Regions from separate parts of the Lysinibacillus sp. NPDC097195 genome, predicted to be linked through region 4. Evidence: riboswitches for the same ligand, from Rfam matches in the RefSeq annotation. Region 4 holds a riboswitch; each other region holds the start of a gene.
What was found. A riboswitch is a leader RNA that binds a small molecule or an ion and turns the genes downstream of it on or off. The one in region 4 is predicted to bind S-adenosylmethionine.

Region 1 (2,204 bases), on a different contig from region 4:
GTAATTGTACACGCAGTTTTGTGGCAAATGCAGCCGCTGCAGTATCAATTCCGTAACGTAAACCATGATAAGACGCATCTGGCTCTGTAAAACCAGGGAATCTTCCCTGAGTCCAATCAAATTTCCCAGCATCTACAACGATGCCACCTAACGTGGTACCATGACCGCCAATCCATTTTGTTGCTGAATGTACAACGATATCTGCACCGAAATCGATTGGTGTTGCTCCGTATGGTGAAGCAAATGTGCTATCAATTATTAACGGCAAACCATTGTCATGCGCAATTGTTGCTACTGCTTCAACATCCAGCACTTTTAAACTCGGGTTGCCATAAATTTCAGCGAACACTGCTTTTGTATTCTCATTGATTGCTGAACGGAAATTTTCAGGATTCGTTTCATCTACGAAAATCGTTTTAATACCGTAGTTTGGTAGTGTATTTGCTAATAAGTTATATGTGCCTCCGTATAAAGAGCTTGCTGCTACGATTTCATCCCCTGCTCCTGCAAGATTTAAAATAGAAAATGCGATTGCTGCTGCACCTGATGAAAGTGCTACTGCTGCTGTACCACCTTCTAATAAAGCGACGCGTTTTTCAAATACATCTACAGTCGGGTTTGTAATACGTGTATAAATATTACCCGCTTCTTCTAATGCGAAAAGACGTTGCGCATGAGCAGTGTCTTTAAATACGAAAGCTGTTGAACGATACACTGGTACTGTTCGAGAACCTGTCACTGGGTCAGGCTCTTGACCACCGTGTAATAGTAATGTTTCTGGTTTGAAATTCGACATGTTTTCTTCCTCCTTAGTGGTTTTGACGATGGTACCGGAGATGAGGAGGATTTATGTGTAGAAAACAAAAACCCTCTTCAGTTAAGAAGAGGGTTGCGGTTGCAAGTTTTCCTCCCCTTATCTGCCAGATCCAAGTAAGAATCTGTAGGAATTAGCACCTTAGCAAGTTCGTCACTCACTGGTTGCCGGGCATCATAGGGCCTATTCCCTCCGCCGCTCTTGATAAGAGTATGTGATTCAATTTCCATCGTTGTTACACAGTATAAACATAGACTTTTTTTCTGTCAACAGTAAAAATTATTTTTTTCTGAAACTTCTGTCTGCTCCATTACGTAATAAGAGCACATATACTATATTAAACTTATAAATTGAAAGGAGCATTTGTTAATGGAAAAAGCCATGATATTTTTTATTATGATTGTTATTGGTTATTTAATTGGCTGCATTCATGGCTCTAAAGTGGCACAATTTTTATCAGGTGTAGATTTAAAAAAGGCTGGGCATGGCAATGCCGGTGCCTCCAATGCAACCCTATCGCTCGGCTGGAAATACGGGGTTTTAGTAGCAGTAATTGATATTGGTAAAGGGGTCCTTGCCGTACTCTGTGCCCTCAACTACCTTGCCACACATGCCTCAAACTATACTGATATACAAATGTGGCTCTTAATTTATACAATGGCTGCTAGTGTTATTTTAGGTCATAATTTCCCTTTTCATATGGGCTTCAAAGGTGGCAAAGGGACAGCATCCATTATTGGCATTTTACTTGCCGTCGATTGGAAAGTCGCGTTAATTGCACTTATATTATTTGTTATTTTATCTTTACTAACAAACTATTTAATCATTGGAGTGCTTGAGTTTTATCTTGCTTTTTGTATGGCGACCTATTTATGGATACCTGGCATTGGCCCAACTATTATTTCAATTCTACTGTTATGCTTAGCACTCATCTTGCATATCGAAAATATCAAAAGGCTACTCAATGGTACCGAACCGAAAGTAACATCTGCCTTTAAAAAATCGTTATGAATTAAGATGGGTGCCAGGCACTAAAACAATTTCCATGCTAGGCATGTATTTATGACCTCCAGTAAAAATCCACGTAGACTCCAGCTTAGAACGCACGCAACGTAAGCGCAGACACCTTGCGCGTTAGCGAGGGTTGCGGCTTACTATGTGCCCGCGGAAAGCATCGCCGTAGTGGACAACAAACGCATAACAAAAAGAGTTAGATTGATAGCACTCAATCTAACTCTTTTTAATATATTATTTAGCAAACGATGGATCTAGCATTGTACCGTTCTTCGCTAAATTCACATGCCAAGAAAGTGCTTTTTCTAAAATATGTGGTGTATGATGTCCACCTGTCGCTTCATTCGCTTCGTTAAAGTACGCCCATAACTGTTCT
Region 2 (2,204 bases), on a different contig from region 4:
GGCTTCTACCGTCATTAATGCTCTTCAGGTGTAAACGTTTTGCATCCTGTCTCTTCACTATTGGATGCACGCTGACCGTTTTGACTAACAACGAAAATAGCCTCTGCAGTACATTTATTTCCTGAACCCCAATACGTGCAGTTATTGACTTCACATAGAATCTGTTGTGCCATCGTATCACACCCCCTCAAATCTATTTATAATAATTCTAAATAATCATATAAAACAATTCAATAATCAAGAGATAAATCAGTGTTATTTAACTATCCATTTGAAAATAATACAAAAAAACTATATTATCTGAATTATTTGTTTTCTCAAAAACTTTGTATTAATTTGCTGTTTTTTTATCTTATTTGATATGTACGACTAAATTTATACATCAAATTAGCTTATGCCTCGTTTTGAAAGAACAAAAAACTATAACGTAAAATATGAGAGAATCCAGTTATATCGCAATCTATATCCGAGTTGTAATTTTTATAACCATGCACTCCTATCGAACTTGTAAACTATTTTAAATTATGCTAAAGTATTTCTTATTAATATTTCTGAATATTTATATATTTTTTCTTATCAAGAGAGATGGAGGGATTGGCCCTACGAAGTCTCAGCAACCAGTCTTAGGCATGGTGCTAATTCCAATTGGCGATATTCGCAAAAAGATGAGAAGACAGACTTCAGTAGCATTAGAGTCCTCTTCTACAAGTAGGGCTCTTTTTTTGTTTTTGAACTATCATCACGAGCGTAATGGAGCGGCGGCGACTACAGCGGAAAAACAGAGCATAGTAAAGGAAGCAGCTCGGTGCTCAAAGTAGGCGTTCGCCATGGTGTACCTCTTGCTGTTCGTATTGCATGATGGAATTGTTTCACCACTACTAATAAAGAAAGCAGGGATTTATCATGTCAAATGAACTTTTACAAGCATTACAACTATTAAAATCTAAACAATGGATCGACTTAACACACACATTCGGCCCTAACTCACCCCACTTCTTCATGTTTGAGGATGCAAAATTTGAAACGTTATTTACTCATGATGACGGCTTCCTCGCACAACAATTTACGTTTCCGGGGCAATATGGCACACATATCGACCCACCGATTCATTTCGTTCGGGATACTCGTTATTTAGACGAATTAGCATTAAAAGAACTTGTTCTTCCTCTTATTGTCATTGATAAATCCAAGGAAGCTGAAGCGAATCATGACTTCACATTAAGCGTACAAGATATTTTAGATTTCGAGGCGGAGCATGGAGAAATAGCAGCAGGGACGTTTGTTGCACTGCGTACAGATTGGAGTAAACGTTGGCCTGACAAGGATTTATTCAGTAATAAAGACAAAGATGGTCATAACCATATTCCAGGTTGGGGATTAGAAGCATTACAATTTTTATTTTCAAAACGGAAAATAAGTGCTATCGGCCACGAAACTTTTGACACGGATTCAGCGGCTGATTTTCGCAAAAATGGCAAGTTAGATGGCGAATACTTTGTATTAGATCAGGATACATATCAAATTGAATTAATGACCAACTTAGATAAGCTACCTACAAAAGGAGCTGTTATTTTTAATATTGTGGCAAAGCCAGAGAAAGCATCTGGTTTCCCTGTGCGCTCATTTGCTATTTTGCCTTAATTATAAACAATAAGGTCTGCTTCCAAATGAAGCAGACCTTTTTATTTCATCGTATTTCTTTTTTTAATTATTAAGTAAACAATAACCAGTAGGACTATAAACAGTAGTATTGCATACAGGCTGTATTGAGATAAATACAAGCCAACATAGCGCCATTTATTTCCTAATACTATCCCTAACGTAATGAAGGTAAATGTCCAGATGATAGCACCGGCATAGGCGTAGACAGCAAATTTTTTATAAGGATAATTGTTAATAGCAGCAATATAGGCTGTGATATGCCGTATACCTGGAATAAAGAAGCCAATTAGTAACAGCACAGGACCAATTTTATTAAATAATTTTCTAGTATAATCTATTTTTTGCGTAGTTATATGAATTTTAGGTCCATATTTTTGTAATAACGGTAAGCCAAAACGATAGCCTATATAATAGCTAAGTGTAATGCCCCCCGCAGCGCCCACAGCAGCACTTATTAATGTCGGAATATGTTCTAAGTTTTCACGATAAACACAGTATCCTATGTAAGTTAAAAAAATTTCGTCAGGAAGTGGCAACCCGAC
Region 3 (2,204 bases), on a different contig from region 4:
GCCAGCTTCACCTACGTTTGCTGAACAGTGCATAGATAGGATGCCTTGTTGAGGTAATAGGTAGTTCATAATACCGAAAATAGATTTTTTCATTTCACCAGCGTATTCAGTGCCACCGATTAAGATAATTTTCTTTTCAAGTGATACAATGATGAATGTTTCAGAAGCTGTACCATCAACAGCTGGATCAGCTTTAAAGTTAGGAGCTGAGATAACTGTGAAGTCAGCCACATGAGAAGCTAATTCTTCTTTAGTTGGACGGATAAATAATTGATGGGCGAAAAGATTGTGCCATGCATATTCATTGATTACTTGGATGCTTAATTGTGAATCTTTGTCAGCACCTGCAAAGCCTTTGAATACGAATAATTCGTCACGTTCTTTTAAGTATTTAACTACTTTTACATATAAGTTATCAAACACTTCGGAAGAAATTGGTTGGTTTACTTTTCCCCAGTCAATTTGATCTTTTGTGCTTTCTTCTTCTACCGTATATTTATCTTTAGGTGAACGACCAGTGTATTTGCCAGTTTCTGCACGAACTGCGCCATCTACTGTTAACATAGCCTCACCACGAGATGTAGCTTTTTCCGCTAATTGTGGTACTGAAAGTTGAACGTTAATGTTCCCGCCGTTTAATAATTCCTTCAGTTCGTTTGCAATTTCTACTGAATTCATCGATTAAATACCATCCTTTTTTATAATATTCCCTCGTTATGAAGGAGTTTTTCTTAATTTCAAAAATAGTATAACACAATTGCCTTAATAATCTATACTAATTCAAAAATTATTTTCGAGTTTTGAATACTTTTCTGCAAAATGTCATAAAATAATTGACAACGTTCGACCTTTTACGTAAGATGGGAAATTGAACGGATACTCTTATCCCGAGCTGGTGGAGGGTCAGGCCCTGTGAAACCCGGCAACCTGCATGAACTATTCACGACATGCGCTGGTGCCAACCTGATGCAAGGGGATAACCCTTGAACGATAAGAGTGAAAGGTTATGAAGTCATTATTCCTTTCCTCATGTACAGTACGTGAGAAAAGGATTTTTTTTATTTTCATAATGAATGTAAAGGTAAGTATATACAATTCTTTCCTTATTATAATGACGGATCTTTCGAAATCCTCATGTTAAAAGCAACAACGGCTTGGAAGTTCAATCCTTTAGGAGCGAACTTGACATGGGTAATGAGTACCGTATTCATTTCGCAAATGTTATTTGTAAGAGTAATAGGAGGAAAACTAAATGACAAACCGTCGATTGTTTACATCAGAAAGCGTAACAGAAGGACATCCAGACAAAATTTGTGACCAAATTTCGGATGCAATTTTAGATGCTATTTTAAAGGAAGATCCAAATGCACGTGTAGCGTGTGAAACAACTGTCACAACTGGATTAGTATTAGTAGCAGGGGAAATTACTACTTCTACTTATGTAGATATTAAAGGTATTGTGCGTGATACTGTAGCAGAAATCGGCTATACACGCGGCAAATACGGCTTTGATGCTGAAAACTTAGCAGTACTAGTAGCAATTGGTGAACAATCACCGGATATTGCTCAAGGTGTGGACCAAGCTTTAGAAGCACGTGAAGGCTCAATGACAGATGCAGATATCGAAGCAATTGGCGCAGGTGACCAAGGGTTAATGTTTGGTTACGCATGTAATGAAACACCTGAATTAATGCCTTTACCAATTAGTTTAGCGCATAAATTAGCACGTCGTTTAACAGAAGTACGTAAATCAGGTGAATTAGCATATTTACGTCCAGATGGTAAAACACAAGTGACAATCGAGTATGATGAAAATAACATTCCAGTTCGTGTGGATACAATTGTTATTTCGACGCAACATGATGAAGAAGCAACTCTAGAGCAAATTCAAGCAGATTTAAAAGCATTCGTCATTGCACCAGTAGTACCTAATGAATTATTAGATGCTGAAACGAAATATTTCATTAACCCAACTGGCCGTTTTGTTATTGGTGGTCCAAAAGGGGATGCTGGACTAACTGGTCGTAAAATCATCGTGGATACATACGGTGGTTATGCGCGCCATGGTGGTGGTGCCTTCTCAGGTAAGGACGCTACAAAAGTAGACCGTTCAGCTGCTTATGCAGCACGTTATGTGGCGAAAAATATCGTTGCTGCTGGTTTAGCAGAACGTGCTGAAGTACAGCTTGCTTATGCAATTGGTG
Region 4 (2,204 bases):
CAGGTACTGTAGTGGAAGTAAATGCAGACTTAGAAGATAGCCCAGAGTTCGTAAATGAATCACCATATGAAAAAGCATGGATGATCGTAGTCGAGCCTGCTGATGCATCAGAGATTGAAAACCTTATGACTGCAGAACAATACGAAGAATTAATTGCAGAATAAACAAGCCTATAATAGAAAAACGTCGGACAACATACCGGCGTTTTTTATTATATAATCGGTTCGTTTTATTCAGCTAGTAAACGATTTAAGTATTTAGAGAGCTAAATATTTTAGTGCCTAGCCGGTATAATGAATAGTAATATTGTCCAAATGGCAAAGCTGCAAACATGTAGGTCTTAGCATAGTAAGATAACTGTCTAAATGGGGGTGGCGTGATGTTCGAAGGGAAATGTTTAATCGTGGAAGGCCGTTCGGATAAGCTTCAAATTGAACCTATTTTGAGTGAAGATGTTACAATACTTTGTACGAATGGAACAATTGGTGTGCATCAGCTAGAAGAATTACTCGACCCATATGAGGGCTGTGAGCTATATACATTTTTTGACGCAGATGCATCTGGAGATAAACTCCGAGCATTAATGGACAGACATTATCCAGAGGCGGAGCATCTACGGACAATGCCTACTTATAAAGAAGTAGAAACAACACCGAGGAAAGTGCTTGCAACAATTTTATTGCGCGCGCATTTTTCCATCCATAATGAATATATTTTATAAGGTTGCGTGAAACAATGGAAGAATGGACAAAAGAGCAGTGGGAAACGGCTGTAAAGTCTGGTGAAAAAACTGCCTTTTATTTATATACACCGATGTGCGGAACATGTGCCGTCGCATCCAAAATGATGGATATTATTGACCAGTTATTGCCACAGCTTCAAATCGGCAAGGCAAATATTAATTTTTTAGAGCAAATCGCTTATGATTATCAAATCGAAAGTGTCCCTTGTTTACTCGTTAGTGATGGCGGTAAAGTGAGCGAAAAAGTGTATGCTTTTCAATCCGTACCATTTTTATACGAATTGTTAAAAAAATCAATTGACTGAACTTTGCTAGCGTGGTAAAGTAACAAATATATTAAAAAACATTAAATATATCGAACTCTTATAAAGAGTGGCGGAGGGAAGTGCCCTATGAAGCCCGGCAACCATCACGTATGTGAAAAGGTGCCAAATCACTCAAAGATTTATCTTTGAAAGATGAGAGAACGGTTTAGCGTATAAAAGTACGTGACCCCTTCTACTTGTCCATGAGTGAAGGGGTTTTTTATATAAGAAAAGGAGTATTCGCTATGATACAGCTGCAAAATATAACGAAGAAATACAAAACCGCAAATGGCGAATTAACTGCTGTCAAAGATGTCAATCTTACGATAAACAAAGGTGAAATTTTTGGCATTATCGGCTATAGTGGCGCTGGTAAAAGTACGATGATTCGTTTATTAAACGGTTTAGAAAAGCCAACAACAGGTACCGTGAAAGTTAACAACCAAGAATTTTCTTCTATTAGAGGTCAAAAGTTACGTGATGCCAGACAAAAAGTAAGTATGATTTTCCAACATTTTAACTTACTTTGGTCTAGAACTGTTGCAGAAAACATAGCCTTCCCGTTAGAAATTGCAGGGGTTGCAAAGAAAGAGCGAGAGGCACGCGTCAAAGAGCTTATTGCACTTGTTGGATTAGAAGGTCGTGACAAGGCGTATCCTTCACAGCTATCAGGTGGTCAAAAGCAACGTGTTGGGATAGCACGAGCGCTTGCTAATAATCCAGAAGTATTATTATGTGATGAAGCGACATCAGCACTGGATCCTGAAACAACGGATGCGATTCTTGATCTTCTGGTTGATATTAACGAGCGTTTAGGCTTAACTATTGTGTTAATTACCCATGAAATGCATGTTATCCGCAAAATTTGTCATCGTGTGGCGGTAATGGAAGCTGGGGAAATAGTAGAGCGCGGTGAAGTATTGCAGGTGTTCCAAGCTCCGCAGGCAGCCATTACGAAAAAATTCGTTTCTCAAATTACCGATAATAAGGAAACGCAGGAGACAGTGGCACAGCTAAGAATAAATTATCCGACAGGACAACTTGTGAAGCTTGTTTTTGTAGGTGAAAAAACAGAACAGCCGGTTATATCACATTTAGTGAAGCAGTTTGATGTAGAAATAAGTATTGTCCATGGCAATATTTCGCAAACGAAAAAC

Region 1: another riboswitch for S-adenosylmethionine. It lies ahead of ACIQXI_RS16330 (O-acetylhomoserine aminocarboxypropyltransferase/cysteine synthase family protein); the one in region 4 lies ahead of ACIQXI_RS14735 (methionine ABC transporter ATP-binding protein).
Region 2: another riboswitch for S-adenosylmethionine. It lies ahead of ACIQXI_RS19150 (cyclase family protein); the one in region 4 lies ahead of ACIQXI_RS14735 (methionine ABC transporter ATP-binding protein).
Region 3: another riboswitch for S-adenosylmethionine. It lies ahead of metK (methionine adenosyltransferase); the one in region 4 lies ahead of ACIQXI_RS14735 (methionine ABC transporter ATP-binding protein).

Annotation. Positions count from the first base shown of each region.
Region 1 covers NZ_JBIWDP010000003.1:227,659-229,862, forward strand. The annotation lists gene ACIQXI_RS16330 (O-acetylhomoserine aminocarboxypropyltransferase/cysteine synthase family protein) at 1-796, opposite strand, end outside; SAM riboswitch class I at 911-1,025, opposite strand; gene ACIQXI_RS16335 (glycerol-3-phosphate acyltransferase) at 1,184-1,825, shown strand; gene scpC (succinyl-CoA:acetate CoA-transferase ScpC) at 2,063-2,204, opposite strand, start outside.
Region 2 covers NZ_JBIWDP010000005.1:177,335-179,538, forward strand. The annotation lists gene ACIQXI_RS19145 (DUF1540 domain-containing protein) at 15-173, opposite strand; SAM riboswitch class I at 571-672, shown strand; gene ACIQXI_RS19150 (cyclase family protein) at 904-1,641, shown strand; gene ACIQXI_RS19155 (DedA family protein) at 1,683-2,204, opposite strand, start outside.
Region 3 covers NZ_JBIWDP010000001.1:20,346-22,549, forward strand. The annotation lists gene pckA (phosphoenolpyruvate carboxykinase (ATP)) at 1-678, opposite strand, end outside; SAM riboswitch class I at 880-997, shown strand; gene metK (methionine adenosyltransferase) at 1,253-2,204, shown strand, end outside.
Region 4 covers NZ_JBIWDP010000002.1:255,828-258,031, forward strand. The annotation lists gene gcvH (glycine cleavage system protein GcvH) at 1-164, shown strand, start outside; gene ACIQXI_RS14725 (toprim domain-containing protein) at 380-721, shown strand; gene ACIQXI_RS14730 (thioredoxin family protein) at 736-1,047, shown strand; SAM riboswitch class I at 1,103-1,207, shown strand; gene ACIQXI_RS14735 (methionine ABC transporter ATP-binding protein) at 1,293-2,204, shown strand, end outside.